DNA from 3 places in the Bacillus sp. CGMCC 1.16607 genome. Region 1 is predicted to be linked to each of the others. Evidence: riboswitches for the same ligand, from Rfam matches in the RefSeq annotation. Region 1 holds a riboswitch; each other region holds the start of a gene.
The links. Region 1 has a riboswitch for S-adenosylmethionine ahead of ACFSO7_RS15765 (YezD family protein). Riboswitches for the same ligand answer to the same signal wherever they lie in the genome.
Positions count from the first base shown of each region.

Region 2: it holds a riboswitch for S-adenosylmethionine, as region 1 does, so the genes downstream of both, ACFSO7_RS11135 (methionine ABC transporter ATP-binding protein) here and ACFSO7_RS15765 (YezD family protein) in region 1, are expected to answer to the same signal.
Region 3: it holds a riboswitch for S-adenosylmethionine, as region 1 does, so the genes downstream of both, ACFSO7_RS12525 (homoserine dehydrogenase) here and ACFSO7_RS15765 (YezD family protein) in region 1, are expected to answer to the same signal.

Region 1 is NZ_JBHUJX010000022.1:142,436-150,417, forward strand. Features, by position in the region: gene ACFSO7_RS15735 (DUF975 family protein) at 119-799, shown strand; gene pepT (peptidase T) at 994-2,226, opposite strand; gene ACFSO7_RS15745 (rhodanese-like domain-containing protein) at 2,323-2,652, shown strand; gene ACFSO7_RS15750 (bile acid:sodium symporter family protein) at 2,683-3,648, shown strand; gene ACFSO7_RS15755 (ABC transporter ATP-binding protein) at 3,755-4,468, shown strand; gene ACFSO7_RS15760 (ABC transporter permease) at 4,461-5,612, shown strand; SAM riboswitch class I at 5,747-5,852, shown strand; SAM riboswitch class I at 5,934-6,039, shown strand; gene ACFSO7_RS15765 (YezD family protein) at 6,104-6,256, shown strand; gene ACFSO7_RS15770 (PPC domain-containing DNA-binding protein) at 6,449-6,958, shown strand; gene ACFSO7_RS15775 (MetQ/NlpA family ABC transporter substrate-binding protein) at 6,955-7,773, shown strand; gene ACFSO7_RS15780 (methionine ABC transporter ATP-binding protein) at 7,821-7,982, shown strand, end outside.
Region 2 is NZ_JBHUJX010000018.1:172,608-180,589, forward strand. Features, by position in the region: gene sufU (Fe-S cluster assembly sulfur transfer protein SufU) at 79-513, opposite strand; gene ACFSO7_RS11110 (cysteine desulfurase) at 503-1,732, opposite strand; gene sufD (Fe-S cluster assembly protein SufD) at 1,732-3,042, opposite strand; gene sufC (Fe-S cluster assembly ATPase SufC) at 3,060-3,845, opposite strand; gene ACFSO7_RS11125 (MetQ/NlpA family ABC transporter substrate-binding protein) at 4,180-5,019, opposite strand; gene ACFSO7_RS11130 (methionine ABC transporter permease) at 5,034-5,702, opposite strand; gene ACFSO7_RS11135 (methionine ABC transporter ATP-binding protein) at 5,695-6,720, opposite strand; SAM riboswitch class I at 6,820-6,930, opposite strand; gene ACFSO7_RS11140 (O-acetylhomoserine aminocarboxypropyltransferase/cysteine synthase family protein) at 7,071-7,982, opposite strand, start outside.
Region 3 is NZ_JBHUJX010000019.1:18,934-26,915, reverse strand. Features, by position in the region: gene ACFSO7_RS12555 (GNAT family N-acetyltransferase) at 1-264, shown strand, start outside; gene ACFSO7_RS12550 (response regulator) at 418-804, shown strand; gene ACFSO7_RS12545 (cyclic di-GMP-binding domain-containing protein, MshE-related) at 797-1,711, shown strand; gene ACFSO7_RS12540 (GNAT family N-acetyltransferase) at 1,866-2,438, shown strand; gene ACFSO7_RS12535 (hypothetical protein) at 2,629-3,567, shown strand; gene ACFSO7_RS12530 (SET domain-containing protein) at 3,648-4,253, opposite strand; gene ACFSO7_RS12525 (homoserine dehydrogenase) at 4,464-5,726, opposite strand; SAM riboswitch class I at 5,820-5,931, opposite strand; gene ACFSO7_RS12520 (hypothetical protein) at 6,074-6,601, opposite strand; gene ACFSO7_RS12515 (ABC transporter ATP-binding protein) at 6,706-7,982, opposite strand, start outside.

The DNA.
Region 1 (7,982 bases):
TCACTATATTCAGAAAAGTGGAAAAACCCAATGCTAACCTTTGAATTAGTACATATAATAGCAAGAGGTTGTATTGTTCTCTAATGGGAAAAAAGTTACATATTGAGGGGATGTGTGGATGAATATGTCAATTTCTGAGATTAAAGGAAAGGCTTTAAAATCCCTACGAGGGAAGTGGGGGTTAGCTGTAGGGCTAACGCTTCTAATATTCATAATTAATTCGATTTTCCCATTAATAATCGAAGCAATCATTAGTGGAGGATTTACAAACTGGGTAAATCAGGAAGGGACTTCCGTGGGTGGGTCGTTTTTTAGCATGATCCTTTCCATTGCTTTAATCCCATTTACCATTGCTGTTTCTTGGTTTTTTCTGGGTGTCGCCAGGTTTGAAGAGGTGCAGATCACGGATGTCTTTATGATCTACAAAGATGGAAAAAGAGCATTGAAACTAATAGGCACGTCTATTCTTGTAGGGATTTTTACCTTTTTATGGTCCTTATTATTGATTATTCCTGGTATCATTAAAAGTCTCTCGTATTCTCAAACCTTCTTATTATTGAAGGACCACCCTGAATTGACTGCTCTTGATGCGATTTCGGAAAGTAGAAGACGAATGAATGGTTACAAATGGAAATACTTTCTCTTAAACTTAAGCTTTATAGGCTGGGGAATTCTATGTATTTTTACTTTGGGAATCGGGTTATTATGGCTTTCTCCTTATGTCTCAACGTCTGTTGCTACTTTTTATAATGAATTAATCAAGCCACAGGGGAACGTTACTAAGATTATAGAGGAATAAAAAATGAGCCTCCACTTTAGTGGGGGCTCTATTTAAAAGATAAGTATAACATTTACGGACTTCGAAAATTGTCCAGCGCAAGCGTCCTTGCCCCTCGAGGTCAAAAGCCACTCCATGAATGAAGGCAAAGAGCGCCTTCTTTCATGGATCGACTTTTGCTTGTCGGGCAGAACGAGCTGCTTCCGCTTTTCTTGTTAAGCTCTTTGTTCAAACAACTGGACAACTTCTATAATCACTTTGGTAGCTTTCACCATATTGTCCACAGAGATAAATTCATATTTACCATGATAGTTTTCGCCACCTGTGAAAATGTTAGGAGTCGGAAGTCCCATATAGGAAAGCTGTGAACCGTCTGTACCGCCGCGAATTGGCTTGAAAATCGGTTCGATGTCTAACTTTTCCATTGCTAGCTGAACGATGTCGACAATTTCTTTTACTGGCTCAATTTTTTCACGCATGTTATAGTATTGGTCCTTTATTTCTAATAAAATATTGCCTTCACCGTACTTGCTTCGGAGTTCCTTCGCAATGGTTTCGAATTTATTTTTCCGAGCTTGGAAGTTATCTTTGTCAAAGTCGCGGATGATGTAAGAAAGTGTTGTTTTTTCTACATCACCTTGAAATGAATTTAAATGGTAAAAACCTTCGTAACCTTCAGTAGATTCTGGTGCTTCTTCCACAGGTAGATGACTATTAAATTCCATGGCAATTTTCGTGGAATTAACCATTTTCCCTTTTGCCGTTCCAGGATGAATATTTGTTCCTTTAATTGTAATCTTGGCAGCAGCTGCATTGAAGCTCTCGTACTCTAATTCTCCTAGTGGCCCACCATCCATCGTATAAGCGTATTTCGCCCCGAAAGAAGCGACATCGAATTTATGAGGTCCTCTTCCAATTTCTTCATCAGGAGTAAAGGCGACTCTAATTTTTCCATGCTTAATTTCAGGATGTTGAATAAGATAATCCATGGCTGTCATGATTTCCGCAATGCCTGCTTTATTATCTGCACCAAGAAGGGTCGTACCATCCGTAGTAATTAGAGTGTGGTCATGATAATTGGACATTTGTGGGAAATCCTTTGTTGAAAGAACGATATGTAGATCTTTATTTAAAACAATATCCTCGCCATCGTAGTTCTCAACGATTTGTGGCTTTACATTTTTGCCGGTAAAATCAGTTGCTGTATCCACATGTGCCAAAAATCCGATGGTTGGCACATCTTTTTCTGTATTGGATGGAAGGGTTGCCATCACATAACCATTTTCATCCATTGTCACATCAACCATACCAATCGCTTTCAACTCATCTACGAGCATTTGTGCAAGAGTGAGTTGTCCAGGTGTGGAAGGACAAGTTTCACTATCATCATTAGACTGTGTATCGACAACAACGTAGGAAGTTAATCTCCTAATTAGATCTTGTTTCAATTTGCATTCATCTCCTATTCATAATCTTTATTTAAGTTTATCATAAGTGTAATGAGTTATTAATTTTAACTATCGAAACTTAAGGAGCTGATTGTAGTGAATGTAAATAAAATATCACCAAAAGAACTGTATGAAAAGATGAAGAAGGATAATCCTGTTTTTCTACTTGATGTGAGAGCCTCGGAAAAATTCGATGCCGACCATATTGAAGGAACAACACGAAATATCCCGAAAAATATCATTTTTGAAATGGATGAAAAAAGTGCCCAAGCTGTTGAATTGCCAAAAGATGAAGAAATTGTTGTCACATGTACTACTGGAAATTCTGCGGCTAAATGTGCTGCCATTTTAGCAGAAAAGGACTATAATGTTTTAGTGTTAGAGGGTGGAGTAACCGCTTGGAAGGAATACGTAAAATCCCTTTAAAATTATATACTGATTGGAAGTTATGATTTCATGCTGCACAGAATAAACAAACAAATTGAAAAAATTATGCCACTGGTCACCCCGGCAAGTGTCGTTCTAGGGGTGTTACTCTCGGCTTATATTAAGGATTTCTCCTATTTAATTCCATGGATCTTTGCATTTATGACTTTTTCAGGAAGTTTAGGCTCTAACTTTCGTTCCTTGAAGGATGCGGTTTTACATCCATTACCGATTCTAATTGCATTAGGCTTGTTGCACATCATCATGCCAATTTGGGCTTGGGGAATCGGACATATTGTTTTTAATGAAGATATTTTTACGATCACGGGAATTATACTCGGAATGGCTATTCCAACTGGAATTACTAGTCTTATTTGGGTTTCTATTTACAAAGGGAATATTCCTTTTACTCTATCACTCATTCTAATCGACACTTTACTTTCGCCTATTATCGTACCTTTTACGATCTCACTCATGGTTGGGCAAAAAATTGAGATGGATGTACCTAGCATTATGACTGGTTTGTTAGGAATGATCGTTCTCCCTTCCTTAGCTGGTATGACGATCAATCAATGGACAAAGGGCAAAGTGAAAGAGATTTGGAGTCCGAGACTAGCGCCAATTTCTAAAATTGGTCTTGCAGTTGTCGTTATGTTAAATGGTGCCGTTGTGGCACCTCATTTACGAGTGATTAGCGTAAAACTCATTGTCATCGCGATTGTTGTATTCGTCATTGCTATGTCTGGATATTTTCTTGCTTTTGTTTTAGGAAGAGTGTTTAAACAAGATCAAGGAACAGTGATTGCATTGATATTTACAGGCGGAATGAGAAACATCAGTGCAGGAGCGGTTTTAGCCGTTTCTTACTTTCCACCTGCAGTTTCGGTTCCAGTTGTTGTGGGGATGCTATTTCAACAAATACTCGCATCACTTAGTGGATATTTATCGGATCGGTACTATCATCAAAGAGTCTCAAAACAACAACTCAATATGTAAAATATGTATGATACTTGGGAGGAGTGTTTTTATAGCACTTCTTTTTCTTTTAAATTAAGAAACCTTTTCAAATTTTTTCCGTATAAAAAAGCGGAGGGGAATGCAGATGTCACTAATCTCAATAAATATTAAACAAGCAGGCTATGAAAAAGATGAAGCAATGATTCAGGATATACAGTTTTCAGTAGAAAAAGGTGAACTCATCGGTTTAATTGGGGCAAATGGTGCGGGGAAGAGTACAACGATAAAAAGTATTCTCGGATTAATTCCTTTTATAGAGGGGGAAATTATAAAGAAGGAGGAGACCATTACCTCTTATCTTCCTGAGAGACCAGTATTTTATGATGACTTAACCTTACAAGAACATATCGATTTTATTGCAGCTGTTGAGCAAATTACAGATGAAGAAGTAACTGACCGTGTCATGCCATTATTAAAAAAATTTAAAATGGCCGAACATATTCATGAATTGCCTGCCACCTATTCAAAAGGAATGCAGCAAAAAGCAATGATTATATTAGCCTTGATGACTCAACCTGAGATACTTATTATCGACGAGCCGTTTATTGGGCTAGATCCAATCGCCACAAAAACTTTATTAGAAATCATTCAAAAGGAAAGAGATCGTGGCGTTGGTATATTAATGTGTACCCATGTATTGGACACAGCTGAAAAAATTTGTGATCGTTTTGTGTTAATAAATGCAGGTCACTTAATTGCAAATGGGAAGCTAGAAGAATTCCGTACAAGCTGTAAAATGCCAGAAGCTTCTCTTTTCGATTGCTATCATCATTTAATAGATGGTGATAGTGATGAATAGTTTTCTAGTATTTATTGACCGAGTGAAACGAGATTATTTATATCAATATCGTATCATTAAAATCGTTTTAGACTGGACAATTATGTTATATTTAGTAGTTCCAAGTTCAATTATTGCTATTTTTATTTATCGTTCTTGGTGGTTGGAACTTCCAACATGGAGTGAATACTTGTCTATTTACATACTTATTTCCATTGCTTTTTTAGTCAGTTGGGCTGGGAGTTTTCGTACTTTTGTTAAAGAAGCAGATGGGATCTATTTTTTAAAACATATAAAGAAATTTTTGAATATGAAGAAATGGGCATTTGCCTTTTCGTTAGGGAAAGCGGCTTTTCAAATTATTTTGTTTGTCATCGTTGCTCTGCCCTTTTTATTTCATCGTTTTTCATACGATACTTTAGAAATCGTAGGATTTTCGTTATTTTACATCGGCCTAACTTTTTTGATTATTTGTATCAAAACGGTATTCATTTCTAGATTTACGGGTTGGATAGAAAAATTTATCTTGTGGTTGATTGTGATTACCTTATTTTTATGTAATATGTTCTTTTTCTCACCCCTAGTATTTCAGCCAGTATATTCATTCGCTTTAGCCATTCTATTTATAGGTATATCACTGGCACTTACGCTCCCAAAGGTGTCTACAACGAGAAATTTCCAAGAAGAAGTAAGAAAAGAAAATGAAGAACGATTACGTTACTTGAATATTATATTCAGAGCATCTCCAGAAATTGAAAAGACAAAAACATCAAATAGGAAAAAGCCATTACTATTTCGTCAGTCTAAGAGAGTCTTCAAGAAACGCACAGCACAGAACGGTTTTATCGAGCTATTTTTAAAAATGATTGGCAGGAATTTCGCGTATTTAAAGGGGTACTTTCAAATGATCGGGACAACTGGCGTGGCCATAGTCGTATTACCCCCTGTTCTTTTTAAGATCATTATCTTAATTGGATTCTCTCTTTTTATTTTGTATTGGATAAGCAATTTATGGGATAAACTCATTTTAGCGCATCCTAATAGTAAACAGTATGTGAGCCATGAATCATATTATCAGGCTAGATTAAAAGCGAATCTATTTTTTTCGATTCCAGCGATTTGTTGTGTCTCGATTATTTTTCTCGTAACCATGTTAATCAAATAATCCCGATAATGGAAAAGATCCACGTAAAGTTGGTCAACTTTACAAACAGAGTTGGCATATTCTTTTTAAAAAAATCAAATTTGTTGTTGACAATTTTTAAATAGGTATTATAGAATCAACAGTATCATAATTAAATCTTATCCAGAGAGGTGGAGGGAACTGGCCCTTTGAAGCCTCGGCAGCAGACTCCTTTTGAGAACTGTGCCAATTCCAACAAGCGTAAAGCTTGGTAGATAAGTTAAGAGATGTCATCTTCCGTCCCTTCTTATGTTATCAAGTTAACATAGGAGGGATTTTTAATTTATATAAAAAAATAAAATTTTCTTATCAAGAGAGGTATAGGGACTGGCCCGATGACACCTCGGCAACAACTCATTCGTGAGAACTGTGCCAATTCCAGCAAGCATTTAAGCTTGATAGATAAGAAGAGTTAGATCACTTTGACCTCTTCTTGCCGTTGCCAAGAAGAGGTTTTTTATATGGAGGGTAATATGAAAGAGATTAATCAAAAAACTTTAGATCATATCATTGATACATTAAAAAAATTAGAATTCGGATCGGTAGTCGTTACTGTACATGATGGAAAAATCACTCAAGTTGAATCGACTGAGAAAAGACGGTTTACAGATAAAAAGATTGATTGAAGTAGGTAAAATGATAATGGAAAGTGAGTAAACACGTTCCAATTTAAGAACTAAATATTCCCGGGCTGACTGGACGACCAGAGGCCCCAATAAGACTTACATAAAGTATGTAAGCCTTATTGGGGCCTTTTTCGTTCAAAAAAGAAGGGGTTCTATTACATTTTTGGAGGTGACATAAATAATGGGGTAAGAATTCATTGTGCTGTTGGAGACACTGGAAAAACAGTAGCGGCCCGACTGCTACCTGGCACTGACCTGATAACAGGAATTGAACAGGTATGCAAAGAAAATGGGATAAAATACGCCTCTATCTTAAATTGTTTTGGCAGTTTATTGCGATCGGGATATTTTTATTTAGTCCCGAAGGTAAATTCGAAGATTGGTGCTGGATATGGTGAACTTAATGAAGTGGAAGGTCCAATTGAATTTTTGAATGGAACGGGTGTGGTTTGTCAGCGTGACAACCAATATGAAGTTCATATTCATGGCACGATGTGTGACCATAAAGGAAATGTTTTTGGTGGACATCTTGTAAAAGGGAAAAATCAAGTTCTGACAGTCGATCTTGTCCTGGTCGAAATAGAAGAAATGGCCCTTCTGCGCCAATTTGATGATGAGACAGAAGGCAACCAATTCTATCCAGTCAAATTGGGTGAAAGTGAAACGACATATTTAAAAAACAAACAGGAGGAAAGCAAATGAAAAAGCTAGCAATCATTTTATCTTTAATACTATTAGTAGGAGTTCTTGGAGCATGTGGAAAAACGGCTTCTGGGGATGGGAAACATTTAAATGACAAGAAATTAAAAATCGGAGTGACTTCAGGGCCACATGAACAAATTGTTGAAAAAGTAAAAGAGGTTGCTGCAAAAGAAGGCTTGGAACTCGAGCTAGTCGTCTTTTCGGATTACATTATGCCAAATACTGCATTAGCTGAAGGTGAATTAGATGTAAACAGTTATCAACACAAACCGTTCTTAGAGAAATTTAACGAAGACCATGATACCGAATTAGTAGAAGTAGCTAAAACCATTCTAAACCCAATGGGAGTGTATTCTGACAAGTTTGCTAGCATTGAAGACCTACCAAAAGGAGCGAAAGTAGGTTTACCTAATGATCCTACAAACGGAGCACGTGCTTTATATATTCTTGAAGAAGCAGGAATCATAAAAATTAAAGAAGATAAAAGAGAAACAGCTTCGATCTATGATTTAGAAGAAAACAAGCTTGATTTAGAATATATTGAATTAGACGCCGCTCAAATTCCGAAGCAATTAAGTGAACTAGATGCAGCTGCCATTAACACGAATTTTGCTTTAGAGGCTGGACTAAACCCGAAGAAGGATTCCATCCTTTTAGAGTCAACGAATTCACCATATGTTAATTACCTTGTAGTGCGTGAAGAAAACAAAAATGACCCAGTACTAAAAAAGCTTAAAAAGGCTTATCAGTCTGAAGAAGTAAAGCAATTCATCGAGAAGACATTTGGTGGTTCCGTCATTCCGAGCTGGGATTAATAAGAAGAGGTGATTCATCACCTCTTTTAAAAAGGGGGAACAACAACATGATTATATTAAAGAATATTTCCAAGAAATTTGAAACGAAAAAAGGGATTGTAGAAGCCGTAAAAGATGTTAATATCCACGTCCATAAGGCAGAAATTCATGGTGTGATTGGCTATAGTGGTGCAGGAAAAAGTACCTTGATTCGCTGTGTTAATTTACTT
Region 2 (7,982 bases), on a different contig from region 1:
CTTTTGGGGTGTCGAACATTTGACCTCGAGGGGCTAGGCGCTGGAGCTAGACAACTTTAACCAGCTTTTCTAATTTTTTTACTCTTCTTCCTTCAGTCCTTTTTCCATTGCCTTCCAGGCTAAAGTTGCGCATTTAATTCTTGCAGGGAACTTAGATACACCTTGCAAGGCTTCAATATCACCAAGGTCAAGGTCATCGTCATACTCTTTTCCTTGCATCATATTTGAAAAAATGCTAGATAGTTTAATGGCGTTATCTATATTTTTGCCTTTAATCGCCTGAGTCATCATCGATGCGGAAGACATTGAAATCGAACAGCCTTCTCCTTCAAATTTCGCATCTGTAACGATGCCATCTTCCACATTCATCGTTAACTGGATTCTGTCACCGCATGTTGGGTTATTCATATTAATGGTTAAATTTCCATCTTCAATAACACCTTTATTTCGCGGATTTTTATAATGATCCATGATTACTTGACGATATAAGGCATCTAGGTTATTAGAAGACATCGCTAAAATACTCCTTTGTTTTGATAAGCCCTTGAACAAACTTATCAATATCTTCTTCCGTATTATATAGGTAGAAGCTTGCTCTTGCGGTAGCAGATTGTTTTAACCATCTCATGAGTGGTTGGGCACAATGATGTCCTGCACGGACAGCAATTCCTTCTGCATCAAGAACGGTCGCTACATCATGAGGATGAACATCATCAAGATTAAAGGTAACAACTCCAGCTCTTTTTGCTGGATCCTTAGGTCCGAAAATGGATATTCCCTCCACAGTCGACATTTTCTCTAGAGCATAGGCTGCTAGTTTATGTTCATGTTCAGTAATTTGGTCTAAACCAATCTGCTCTAAAAAGTCAATCGCCGCACCTAAACCGATGGCTCCAGCGATGATCGGTGTCCCTCCTTCAAATTTCCACGGGAGTTCCTTCCATGTTGAATCGTATAATTCAACAAAATCAATCATCTCACCACCAAATTCAATTGGCTCCATATTTTCTAAAAGCTTCTTCTTACCATATAATACGCCAATTCCGGTTGGTGCACACATTTTATGTCCAGAAAAAGCAAAGAAATCACAGTCTAAATCTTGTACATCTACTTTCAAATGTGGGGCACTTTGAGCACCGTCCACCACCATTATCGCTCCATTACTATGTGCAATTTGAGCAATTTCCTTGATTGGGTTAATCACTCCAAGGACATTGGAAACGTGCATGATGGAAACTATCTTTGTATTGGATGTGACAGTTACTCTAACATCTTCTAACGATATTGTGCCATCCTCTTGTAGAGGCAAATATTTCAACTGTGCTCCGGTTTTTTTCGCTACTTGTTGCCATGGAATGATATTGCTATGATGCTCCATATGGGAGATAACAATTTCATCTCCTTCTTTCAGGTTTGCCGCAGCGTAGCTTGCTGCAACAGTATTTAAAGCCGTCGTCGTTCCACGAGTAAAAATGATTTCCTCTGTCGACTTTGCATTAATAAACTTACGAACCTTTTCACGTGCCCCTTCATAACCATCGGTTGCTTTCGTACCGAGAGTATGAACTCCCCGATGAACATTCGAGTTATACTCGCGATAATACTTATCCAACGCTTCAATCACTTGAATCGGTTTTTGAGAGGTTGCTGCACTGTCTAAATATACGAGTGGATTTCCATTAACTTCTTGATTTAGAATCGGAAATTGGTTTCGAATATCCTGGATATTCATTATCTTACTTTCCTTTCAATCACTTCTGTTAATTGTTTTTTCACGCCTTCAATTGGAAGTGCGTTAACGACTGGTGCTAAGAAGCCATGAATGACAAGACGTTCCGCTTCAGTTTTTGAAATTCCTCGACTCATTAGATAGTAAAGCTGTAATGGATCCACGCGTCCAACTGATGCTGCGTGTCCAGCAGTTACATCATCTTCATCGATAAGTAGAATTGGGTTTGCATCTCCACGTGCCTTTTCACTAAGCATTAATACACGAGATTCTTGTTCAGCATTTGATTTCGATGCACCGTGTTCTATTTTTCCAATACCATTAAAAATTGAAGATGCTTCGTCCTTCATAACTCCGTGTTTTAGAATATGCCCATCTGTATGTTTTCCAAAATGAACAATGCTTGTAGTAAAGTTTTGAATTTGTTTTCCACGACCAACGACAACCGTTTTCGTGTTACCAACCGAACCATCTCCGATTAGGTTAGTTACGTTTTCTGAAATCGTGTTACCATCATTCATTAAGCCTAATGCCCATTCAATACGTGAATCCTTACCTGCTACACCACGACGATTCACATAAGTCGTAACGCCTTTAGCTAAATTATCAACTGCTCCATATTGAACTTGTGCATTTGATTTCGCGATGACTTCAGTAACGAGATTAAAGATTCCATCAGCTTCTTCAATCGTTGAAACATAGTTCTCTACATAAGTTACTTTACTATTATCTTCTGCCACAACTAATACATGGTTAAATAGATTAACCGATGCATCATCATGAACGAAAATTGCTTGGATTGGCTCTTTAAGCTCTACATTTTTAGGAACATATAAGAAAGCTCCACCATTAAGCAACGCCGCATGCAAAGCAGTTAATTTATGTTCATCTACTTTCACACCGTTTGTCATGAAATACTTTTGTAGTAAATCACTATGCTCTTTAGCAGCTGTAAAAATATCAGTAAAAATAACTCCGCTTTCTTTTAACTCCGTGGAAACTTCTAAATAAGCTGGAGTTGTGTTGTTTTGAATATATAGGTTTTTATTGCCAGCTTCTGTGTCAACTAAAGCCTTAACCGCTTCTGGTAGATCAGATAAAGATGGATAAGTGTTGCTCTTCACTTGATGTTGCGCAAATTGAGTGAAGTTCCATTTATCGATTTTTGTTTTATCAGGCTTCGGCAACGGTAGTTGCTCCGCACTTGCTATTGCCGTTTTTCTAAGTTCTTGTAACCAGACAGGTTCGCCATTTTCTTTTGAAAAATTAGCTACATACTCCTGATCAAATGGTAATTTTGTATCAATTGTCATGTTGATCCCCCTAACGCCTAAGCTTCTTGCCCAACTGTTTCGTCTTCAATTCCAAGTTCTTTCTTGATCCAGTCATATCCTTCTGCTTCTAAGCGTTGTGCAAGCTCTGGACCACCTGATTTCACAATACGACCTTGCATCATGACATGTACAAAATCAGGAGTGATATAGTTCAATAAACGTTGATAGTGAGTAATAATTAAACATCCGAAATCTTCACCGCGCATTTCGTTAATTCCTTTAGAAACAACTTTTAATGCATCGATGTCTAATCCAGAATCAATTTCGTCAAGAATCGCTAATTTTGGTTCAAGCATCATTAATTGTAGGATTTCGTTACGTTTTTTCTCTCCACCAGAGAAACCTTCGTTTAAGTAACGTTGTGCCATATCTTGATCCATTTCAAGAAAATCCATTTTCTCATCCATTTTACGAATAAACTTCATAAGAGAAATTTCATTTCCTTCACCAAGACGGCTATTCAAGGCAGAACGTAAAAAGTCTGCATTTGTCACACCATTAATTTCACTAGGATATTGCATTGCTAAAAACAGACCTGCACGAGCGCGTTCATCTACTTCCATTTCAAGTACATCTTGATCATCTAAAGTAATGCTTCCACTCGTTACTTCATATTTAGGGTGACCCATAATAGCAGAAGAAAGAGTTGATTTCCCTGTACCATTTGGCCCCATAATTGCGTGGATTTCTCCACCTTTTACTTCAAGGTTTAAACCTTTTAAAATTTCCTTCCCATCAATCGCTACATGTAAATCTTTAACCGTTAATGTTGACCCTGCCATATCTATACCTCCGAAATATACAAAGTAATATTTAATGACCTATTTTGATCATCAAACTTCATTCTCATTTTATTCTCATTACAATCTTATAACAAATAGAATCTGATAGCAACCATTTAAACTGATTTACACTATGTACATAATGTTAACTTAATTGGATCATAATAACATTGATGTATATCAAGTTTTAAACATATTTTGCTTAGTTTTTACTACCTTTATAAATTCATGTATGGGCAATATTCGCTCAAAAATAATTATCTTCAAACCTTTTTTCTTCCTTATTATATAGTAACAAAAAAAACTGACCAATTTTGGTCAGTTTTTTTTGTTGTTATTCAGATACAGGTACTACTGCACCCTTATATTTTTCAAGAATGAAATCTTGAATTTCTTTCGAACGTAGTACTTCAACTAACGTTTTGATTTCTTCTTTTGTTTCGTCACCATTTCTAACTGCAATTACGTTTACATAAGGCGAATCACTTTCTTCAATCGCAATGGAGTCTTCAATAGGATTTAAACCTGCATCGATTGCATAGTTTGAGTTGATTAATACGGCATCGCCTTCGTCATTATTATAAATTTGAGGAAGTAAAGATGCTTCGTATTCTGCATCAAAATTTAATTTTTTTGGGTTATCAATAATATCTTCAACTGTCGCTTTTGTTTTATCGATGCCTTCTTTTAAAGTAATAATGCCTTGTGATTCTAACATTGATAAAATACGTCCATGGTCTGCAACTGAGTTACTAACAATAATATGTGCACCTTCAGGAAGTTCATCTAGGCTTTTATATTTTTTAGAGTAAACACCGATTGGTTCGATATGAATACCACCAGCATTAACAAAATCATAACCGTTTTCAGCAATTTGTGCATTTAAATAAGGAATGTGTTGGAAATAGTTTGCATCTAATTCTTTTGATTCTAACGCTTGGTTTGGAAGAACATAATCTTGGAAAGTTGTAATTTCTAAATCGATTCCTTTTTCTTTTAACAATGGTTTTGCTTCTTCTAGAATTTCAGCATGAGGTACGTTTGAAGCACCTACAACTAATTTTTTTAATTCATCTTTCCCTTCCCCACCATCTGTTTTTTCCTCAGAAGTTCCACAAGCAGCAAGGACTAGTGCAACTGCTAATGATAAAATAATACTTAACCATTTTTTCATTTTAATCTCTCCTCTTATCTTTTATCTAATTTTCTAGTGATGAAATCACCAATGAATTGAATGACAAAAACTATGACTAATATAACAACGGTTGCCATAAATACGACATCGTAACGGCCCCTTTGAAAACCTTCCAAGTAAGCGAGGTTCCCTAATCCACCAGCACCAATAACTCCTGCCATCGCCGTAAATCCTACAAGTGAAATGGCTGTCACTGTTATTCCCGAAACTAAGGCTGGCATGGATTCAGGCAATAGCACTTTAAAAATAATCGTACTCGTTTTGGCTCCCATTGACTTTGCTGCTTCAATGACACCTTTATCAATTTCCCTTAAACCAATTTCAACCATCCGTGCATAAAATGGTGCTGCACCAATGATTAATGCCGGCAAAGCAGCGTTTTCTCCAATCATTGTTCCTACGATAAATTTCGTAAACGGAATGAGAAGAACAATTAATATAAGAAAAGGAATCGAACGGAAAATGTTAACAAATGCGCTGATGACTAGATTAATCGGTCTATTTCCCCATATATTCCCTTTTGAAGTTAGAAATAATAACAAACCGAGAAGAATTCCTAGTAAAAAAGTTGCCAACACAGAAATCCCTGTCATATAAAGAGTTTCGTTTGTGGCTTCCCACATTCGTTCCCAGTTCACATTAGGAAAAAATTTCTCAACCATTTGTGATCACCTCCACTCCAACTTGCTGTGAGCGAATATAATCAATCGCTTTCGTAATTTCTAGACTCTCACCATCTATATGAACAAACAACGTACCATAAGATCCATTTTGTGTTTGATTGATTTTACCTTGTAAAATATTCACAGTAACCTCATGATGGCGAATTAGATTTGTGATGAGTGGTTGCTCTGCATCGTCACCACCGAAAGTTAATTGGACAATCTTACCCTCTGGATAACGTTTTACTAGGTGATCAGCAATTTCCTTCGTTTCATCAGGCTCCGTAACTTGTTGGACAAATCTTTTTGTAATGGCTTGTTTTGGATTTTTAAACACATCCAAAACAGGACCAACCTCAACAATCTTTCCGCCTTCCATCACGGCAACACGGTGACAAATTTTTTGGATTACATGCATTTCGTGAGTTATTAATACGATCGTTAATCCCAATCTTTTGTTAATATCCACAAGTAAATCTAAAATGGAGTCTGTTGTTTGTGGATCAAGTGCCGAAGTGGCTTCATCACATAATAACACCTTTGGGTTATTAGCAAGTGCACGGGCAATCCCCACTCTTTGCTTTTGCCCACCACTCAATTCAGATGGATAAGCATTCTCCCTGCCATCCAGGCCGACAAGTTTTATCAATTCATCTACTCGTTTTTGTCTCTCCGCTTTTGCGATTCCCGCTATTTCAAGTGGAAAGGCAATGTTTTCTCTTACAGTTCTTGACCAGAGAAGATTAAAGTGCTGAAAGATCATACTGATTTCTTGACGGGCTTTACGAAGTGCACTTCCTTTTATCTTGGAAACTACACGACCTGCAACCGTTATTGTTCCATCAGTTGGAATTTCTAAACCGTTAAGCATTCGAATCAAGGTACTTTTCCCTGCACCGCTATATCCAATGACCCCGAATATTTCTCCCTCTTTTATTTCAATATTGACATCATCGACTGCTCTTACTTTTCCATTCTTGGAAGAGTATATTTTTTGTACATTTTTAATAGAAATCATTTATTTCACCCACTTTATTCCGTAATATCATTGTTTTAGAAAAATAAAACGCCTTTCTGCACAGATAAGCAGAAAGGCGTAATCAGACGATTTCCCTTTCTCTCATCTCCCAAAGTTTACACTTTGTGTGAATTGGCACCATTTCAACATTTGACCGTTGACGGTTGCCGGGCTTCATAGGGCACTTCCCTCCACCTCTCTTGATAAGAGCAAAAACATATCTATATTCAGTTAACACTTTAAAGCGTTTAAGTAATTTTCGTAATCACGAGTGATATCGTATCACGGAAAAAGTAGGGTGTCAATGCATTTTTCTACAATAAAATTTTGGTAATAATCGCTAATAAATACTAAACTTTTAAAGCTCTCGAACGAATTCCTGTCGATATTTCAATTGCTTGCTCAAGATCCTCGATTAAATCTTCGATATGCTCTATGCCCACGGATAAACGAATTAAATCTTCCGATACTCCGGCAGCGATTAATCCATCCTGATCCAATTGCTGATGAGTCGTGCTTGCAGGATGAATGATCAAGCTTTTCGCATCTCCAACATTAGCCACATGTGCCCAGAGCTCTAAAGAATCAATAAGTTTTGCTCCAGCCTCTCTACCACCTTTAATTCCAAACACTACCACTGAGCCTGCACCTTTTGGCAAATATTTCTCTGCTAACTCATAATCTCGGTGATCTTCATGTCCTGGATAAGCGATCCAAGCTACAGCAGGATGCTGTTCTAGATAATGAATCAGTTCTTTTGTATTGGCAATATGTTCCTTCATTCTCACATGCAAAGTTTCGAGACCAAGTGCAAATTGGAACGCATTTTGCGGACTTAAGGAAGGTCCTAAATCACGTAATAATTGAACTCTCGCCTTTATAATATAGGCAATGGGTCCAAGTACCTCACTGTAAACGATATTGTTGTAGCTAGGATCTGGTTCATTGAAACCAGGAAATTTCGATGAACTCCAATCAAACTTCCCACCATCAACAATTACTCCTCCTAAGGTTGTTCCATTACCCAATAACCATTTCGTTGCAGAATGAATAACGATATCTGCTCCATACTCAATTGGGCGGCAAAGGTATGGAGTTGCAAATGTATTATCTACGATGAGTGGTAGCCCATGTGAATGTGCAATTTCTGCAACTCTTTCAATATCTAACACTCGCAATGAAGGATTTCCGATGGTCTCAGCAAAAATGGCTTTCGTTTTGTCTGTTATGGCTTCGGCGAAATTCTCTGGTCGCTCTGGATC
Region 3 (7,982 bases), on a different contig from region 1:
TTAGGTTTTCTACATATGACTACAAATACCGATTATTTTACAGGTGAAAGCCAAGGTTATATTTCATCCATTGCTGTTTCAAAAGAAGGTGAAGGTAAAGGAATTGCAAGAAAACTTATGGAAAAAGCGGAAGATTGGTCAAAGGAAAAGGGATTTAAGCAATTAACATTAAATGTATTTGCTGGTAACGAAAGAGCAGTAAATTTTTATTCAAAATTAAATTATGAAAATGAGATAATTAAAATGGTAAAAGAATTGAAATAGAATGGAAGTTTCTAAATGTAGTTATTTTAGACTTTTAGGCTGCTTTCTTCGTAATTTGTCTAAAAATTGTCGAATTTTTCTGTAAAATAGAAAGGGAAAATGTATAGGTCTGTAGAACTATATGTATTAATCATTTATAAGGAGTTGACAACTATGGGCAATAATTTATCAGTATTAATTTGTGATGATTCCGTTTTAATTCGAAAAAAATTAAGAGGTATATTGGAAAAATGTAAATGTGAAGATATTTTCGAAGCGGAAAACGGAAATGAAGCGGTAGAATTAGTGAAGGTCCAGAGCCCTGATTTAATATTTATGGATATTGTAATGCCTAATAAAGATGGAATTCAAGCGTTAAAAGAAATTATGGAACTGAAACCTGATGCGAAAGTGATCATGGCTTCATCCGTTGGAACAAACGAACATCTTAAAAAAGCTTTAGAAAATGGTGCCTATGATTTTATTCAGAAACCGATTTCCCTCGAAGCAGTTACAAATCTTATTGAAAAGGTTTTGAAGGAGGGAAGTGTGAATGTTTAGTCAATATTTCGGTCATTATTTATTGAATCGTGAATTAATAACGAGAGAACAACTAGCTGACGCACTTGAATTTCAAGCATCAGTACATGTCAAATTTGGGGTCATTGCAGTTGATGAAGGCAATATGACTCCGTTACAAGTAGAAGAGGTTCATGAAAAGCAAAAGCAAGTCGATAAACGCTTCGGTGAGATTGCGATGGAGTTAGGCTACTTAACGAATGAACAGGTCGAATCTCTTGTTTCAGCTCAAAAGCAAAGTCACTTATTTCTAGCTCAAGCACTCGTTGACCGTGGATATATGACGATTGAACAATTTGGAAATGCTCTAAATGATTATAAAAAGGAAAATAGTCTTTCTGATGATCAATTTGAAGCAATCAAGGGAGGAAGCATTGAAGCATTAGTTGAAAATATATTTAATGATAAAGATTCCTCACAAAATGTTATTTTCGGAAAATATCTATCTCTTTTTGCAAAAAATCTAATTCGCTTTGTCGATGATGCTGTTTATTTAGAAATAAGTGGATCAAAAGGTGATCAAGGAGAAAATTGGTTAGTACATCAAGAAATTATTGGAGACTCTCCACTTTTTACAGCGATGTCTACTAACGAAGAAGTATTCCTACATATTGCTTCCAAATATGCAGAGGAAGAATTAACGGAAGTGGATGAACTCGCTAAAGCATCGGTCAGTGAATTTTTAAATCTCCATAATGGGATATATTTAGTGAATATGTCGAACTGGGGCGTAGAGCTCAATATGAAGCCTCAGGAAGTGTTGGAAAATGCAACCGTTACTGGCGATTCATTACTAGTTACCGTCCATACTAGCAAAGGTTCTTTCCAATTAATCATGTCCAATCAACCTAGTAGCATCACGATTGAGCGACAAACTCAGCTTGCATAGATTTTAATTAAAGAGGTTACTCAAATAAAATGAGTAGCTTCTTCTTTTGTCTTAAAAAATGGAACAATTAAAAAATTCATAAAGGAAAAGTGCTTTTAAGTATAGAAGAATAATAAACACTAGTTTTAAAAATAATTTATTTGGAGTGTTTGTTATGAAAATGGAAGAAGTATACGGGAACTTGCCTGTTATAGAAACCGAGAGACTTATTCTTAGAAAAGTAACATTGGACGATGCGAATGATGTGTTTTTATATGGTTCAAATGAAGAGGTATCCAAATATGTAACATGGAATACTCATCAAACTCTATCAGAATCGGAAGGGTTTATTCAATTTATACTAGAGCAATATGAAAATAAGAAACTGGGATTATGGGGAATCGAATATAAGGAAAACGGCCAATTTATTGGGACGATCGATTTTGTTTCCTGGCAGCCACATCATAAAATCGCAGAGACTGGATATGTTCTTTCTCAAGATTATTGGAGTAAAGGAATTATCACAGAAGCAGCAAAAGAATTAATCAAATTTGGCTTTGAAAATATGGATTTAGCTCGTATACAAGCGAGATGCTTTATAGAGAATATTGGTTCATGGAAGGTAATGGAGAAAATAGGAATGACTTTCGAAGGAATCATTAGAAATGGTATGTATATAAAAGGAAAACAACATGACCTTAAAATGTATTCAATTATAAAAGAAGAATATTTTGCCGAAAATAAATAATCGATGCTCGTACCACTGTAATGAATAATAGCAGTGGTATTTTTTTATGAAAAATATCCAACTCAGAGAAGTTAGGTTGGAGGGACGATAATCTAGAAAGAGTTTGGGAAGTTTATTGGGCAAGGATGATGAAACGAAACTGAACCTGTTTCCGTCTTATTATATAGAGACTTTCAAGGAGGGATTAATTTTGAAAAAACGATTAATGGGTGTCATTGCCCTTATGTTAATAGTAAGTATATCTTTGTTCGGTTGCTCCGTTAGTGGAAAGGGGGCTAACGTGCAGGAACAGCAAGAGAAAGATCAGGAGCAATCGACTGAATCGGTAGAGAAAGTGATTACAAATCTAATTACGGACTTCGGCAGTAAACTCCAAAACGTTTCTCTTCTAGCCCCGGAAGAAAGTGTGAAAAAAAGTATAGAGGAGAACTATGGGGATTTTATTTCATCTCCACTTCTTTCAAAATGGATGAATAATTCGGAAATCGCCCTTGGAAGGTTGGTATCTAGCCCATGGCCAGATCGTATTGAAGTCCTATCCATTGTAAAAGTAACGGAAAATACGTATGAAGTGAAAGGCGAAATCAAAGAGGTTACAAGTGTAGAGAAAGCGCAAGGCGGAGTTGCAGCCAAGCGACCTATTACTCTAAAAGTGAAAAAAATCAACAATCACTGGCTGATTGATGATGTCACGATGGGTGATTATGAAGAAGCTAACTCCATTGTTTATAAAAATTCTCAGTATGGCTTTCATTTCTCCTTACCGAAAAGTTGGAAAGATTTTCAGATTACTACTGAAAAATGGGAGGGTCTTGCTTTAGATAGTGCGCAGGGTGAGAAGGTTGTTGAAACGGGTCCTATGGTACTGATTCGTCATCCAGAATGGACTTTAGAAAATCAACGACAAGATATTCCAATCATGATCTTTACTCTCAAACAGTGGGAATCACTTTTAAATGAACAATTCCATATTGGGGCAGCTCCGATCGGTCCAAGAGAACTTGGTCGAAATAGCAACTATGTTTTTGCCTTGCCCGCACGTTATAATTTTGCCTTCCCGACTGGCTATGAGGAAGTGGAAAAGATATTAAATGATCATGCACTTCAGCCAACAGAAAATATGGAGTAGCTAGTAATGGAGTATAGGAATCTATAGGTGCGGAATTTTAGCACTTTCTATCCAATCAGTGCCTGTATAAGCACAAGGAGTTAGTACTTTCTTTTAGAAGAACGATTATAATAATTGCTTTTGATGGAATCAAGTAGAATATTTTCGGTAGCTGCGAACTGAATTTTCACCATAGAATTGGGATCAATGAGATGAATGAGTGGTTGATCTATATCTTTAAAATACTTTAAAGCCTCCAATGCTTGTTGATCCCATTCTTTGTAATAATGTAAAAGATCATCAGGGTTAACCTTCTTTCGTTTCGTTCCTTCCTCTGGGATGCAATCAAAAGACATTCCAACATTATAGGTCCCGTAATCACTTGTTAATTGTTCACCAGGTAGAATGTCACGAATAGCTATTTCAAAGTCATAAGCTGTTCCTATACAATTCGCATGAAAACTATGATTTACATATCTGCCAAGATCCCAGCAAAGAATATATTGACCATTTTTATTACGGAAAGAATATTTATTGATAAATCTCCGTCTATGTTTATCCAATTTAGCAACAAACTCTGGTTCTAGTATTTGGTCCATCTCATCCAAAGCCCATGTAATGGTTCCTTTGGGAATAAATGTAGTTGCTATCACTCCAAATCCTATTTGATCATTGATATAATGTAACTTCGTATAAGGAAACATCATATGCGTTGTGCTCCTTTTTTGTTGATTTTTTATCTTATATACTATGCTGTCGGGACAAGTTTGTTGATGAAAGATTCGGTGACTATGTATGAAGGGGCAGGTACCATAATCGAACAGCGCTTGACACTGTTCGATTATTTATTAGCTTAGTTCAATCAATCTCTTCTTAACCAAGTTTATCAATGGTTGTCTAGCATATTCACCTTTACTTTATCCTTCATTTACGAATTCAGGCTGAACTACATTTGCATATAAGGTATGATTAAATACCTTTACTTCATATTTTTTAAAGTGGATAAGACTCTCGTATTCTTTCAGACTTCCCTTATATAAAATATAGCTTTTCTTAGAGCTAGATTGATATCCTGTTGTAAGGATTGTTCCATATTTAGCAAGTTGTGAATATAATTCTTCCGATCTAGCCTGACTTTTATCATAAAATAATAAGTAGATCTTTTGCCCATCACTTTGTTTCTCGCAAGATGTGTTGACTGTATTAATGTTTACCTCACGATTGATGGGTTTGGTTAAATATATCGATAATAAATCTTCGATGACTGCGCTAGAAGTCGCTTCTGCTCCAGCACCTGCTCCTTGTAAAGTCAAATAGCCAAGAATGTCAGTTTTTAGTCGAATAGCATTATCGACATTTTCGACTCCGTATAAAGGATGATCCGAATCAACAAAAACCGGCTTAATCTCGACATGTAAATCACTGTTTATAAGAACGAGATGTTTTACACGGAGTCCAAGCTGAGATGCCAATTGTATTTCATCTATTGTGATATTTGTAATACCTTCGACATTCACTTGCTTCCAATCAGGTTGACGGCCAAATATCCAATCGCATAACACCATTGCTTTAAAAAAAGCATCAATCCCTTCAATATCATTCGTTGGATCTGATTCTGCATATCCTTTTTGTTGAGCAAGTTCTAGGGCTTTCTCGAAGGAAGCTCCCGCTGTTCGCATATTGGATAAGATAAAGTTGGAGGTCCCATTAAGAATTCCTTCCACATTCTCAATTTGATTGCCTACTAGTAATTCCTTTATCGTTCTTAAAATAGGAATTCCTCCGGCTACGCTTGCTTCATACACAAAACGTACATGGTGAGCCGAAGCAAGATCCCTTAGTTCTTTTCCATGTTTGGCTATCAAGTCTTTATTGGCGGAAACTACATGGCAGCCAGATTGTAAAGCTCGCTTTATATAACTAAATGCTGGTTCGATGCCTCCCATTACCTCAATCACAACATCAGGAGCTTCGTTGAGAAATAAGTACTCAAAGCAAGTGGTAATTAACGTCTGCTTATCAATCTCACGAGGTTTTTCTTCATCCTTTATCAAAATCCCTGTAATTTCAAATGTTTTTCCAATTAATGAAGCGAATTTCTCCTCACGTTCTGTTAGTGCTGTATAAGTTCCAAAACCAACAGTCCCCAGACCCAATAAAGCCACTTTAATTTTTTTCATTGTTTACTCCTCTCGAATCTAAAGATTTAGGCTTATCGTGAAGAAAATAAAAACCCCTCCATCACGAGATAGAGAGGTTAAAAAAATTCCGATCTCTTATCTCTCAAAGTTAAAAAACTTTGAAGGATTTAGCACCTTTTCAAACGATATGTTTGAAGGTTGCCGGGCTTCGCAGGGCCTTTCCCTCCGCCACTCTTGATAAGACTATTCAAATTAATACAAATATTAACAGGAAAAAATTACATGGTCAATACTTTTATTACGACACATATTGCATGGGAGCAAATGAACAGTTTCAAAATACTAAGACTAACTTTTTCCTCTAGTACATTGTCTACCTTATTCGTTTATAAAGATTGACGATTTTTGCTATTTTCATATTCAGATATAATGATTAATTTCACCATAATCTCTTCTTCAAATCTTTCTATTAATTCATGAAAATTATTTTCATGAAAAACGATTTCCCCAGTACTTTCTGTCTTGACTAACATTACCCAATTTTTGGCTAAAACGTGATAAAGTGTGTTTAGTTGTTTCTTAGATAATTTCAGGTTGTCAATTTTTCCAGGGACGAAGGAAAAGTCAATTTCGGGTACAAATTCAAATTTCTCTTTTAGCCATGTTTGAATCCCGCCAAGTGTATTGAATTTCATTTTATAGCCGGTTTTTATGGCTTCTACTATGTCTTCGTTATGAGTTTCCGCATACGAAAAAAATGTGTCATAACTGTAATATGGCTCCTCAGCTACTTTAAAGGGAGAGATGTCTTCATTAACTTTACTGGAAAGTATTAGATCATCGGAAATACCAAACCTTCGTGCACGTTCCAATAAAATAGCAGTATGTTGGGAGAGTTTAGCTTTTCTACTCATGAATAGACCTTCTTTCATTTGAAATATGTTTCTCTTAATATAAAGCTACTATAAAACTTCTAATTAACGAAACTTTAAAGGGAGCTATGCCGTATATGCTTGTTTCATCCCGTTGGGAGTGCAACCCAATGCCCTTGAGTTATTTCAACAAGCACTGAATTACGTAACTGATATGGATCGTCGTCCGTCTGTTCGTCCATTAATACTCTTTTCTTTTTTGATTCAATTTTAGGATCAGGAACAGGAATAGCAGAAAGCAATGACTTCGTATATTCATGTTGCGGATTTGTATAGAGTTCTTCGCTTTCAGCGAGCTCCACAATTTTACCTGCGTACATCACAGCAACCCGATCACTAATGTGTTTCACCATTGAAAGGTCATGAGCAATGAATAAATAGGTTAATCCAAGTCGCTGCTGAAGTTCTTCTAGTAATTGTACAACTTGTGATTGAATCGATACATCTAGAGCGGAAAGCGGTTCATCACATACGATAAACGTTGGTTCAACTGCTAGTGCCCGGGCAATGCCAATCCGTTGACGCTGGCCGCCGGAGAACTCATGTGGAAAGCGCATAGAAAACTTAGGGTCCAGTCCAACCATTTCGAGTAGTTCCTCAACCCTATTCTTTCGTTCTGCTTTACTATCGCAAAGCTTATGTATGTCTAATGCTTGCCCAATTATATCAAGGACTTTAAGTCTTGGGTTAAGCGATGCATATGGGTCTTGGAAAATCATTTGCATATGACGACGCATGGCCTTCATTTCATTTTGTGAAAGGCGATTTACTGGAATTCCCTGGTATAATACATCACCACTTGTTGGTTCATGAAGACGCAAGATAGCACGTCCAGTTGTGGACTTGCCAGAGCCAGACTCACCAACAAGCCCTAGAGTCTCACCAGGACGGATCTGAAAACTAATGTTATCTACTGCTTTCAGAACATTTCCTTTTCCTAAATCAAAAGATTGTGTCAACGACCTTACCTCAAGTAATGGTTTAGTTTTATCAATTTTTGGAGAGATAAGTGGTGTTGATTTGATCTTTTTCTTTTCATCTAAACGTGGGAGTGCATTTAATAGCTTCAACGTATAAGAATGCTTCGGGTTTTCAAAAATCTCAGTCGTTTTACCAGTCTCTACGATCTCTCCATTCTTCATAACTGCGACTCGGTCGCACATACCTGCAACAACACCAAGATCATGAGTGATTAAAATAATGGATGTACCAAAACGGTTCTGCATATCTTTCATCAAATTCAAAATTTGTGCCTGAATCGTTACATCTAGAGCAGTTGTCGGTTCATCAGCAATAAGTAATGTCGGACGACAGGCAAGGGCAATCGCAATCATGACCCGTTGGCGCATTCCGCCTGAAAATT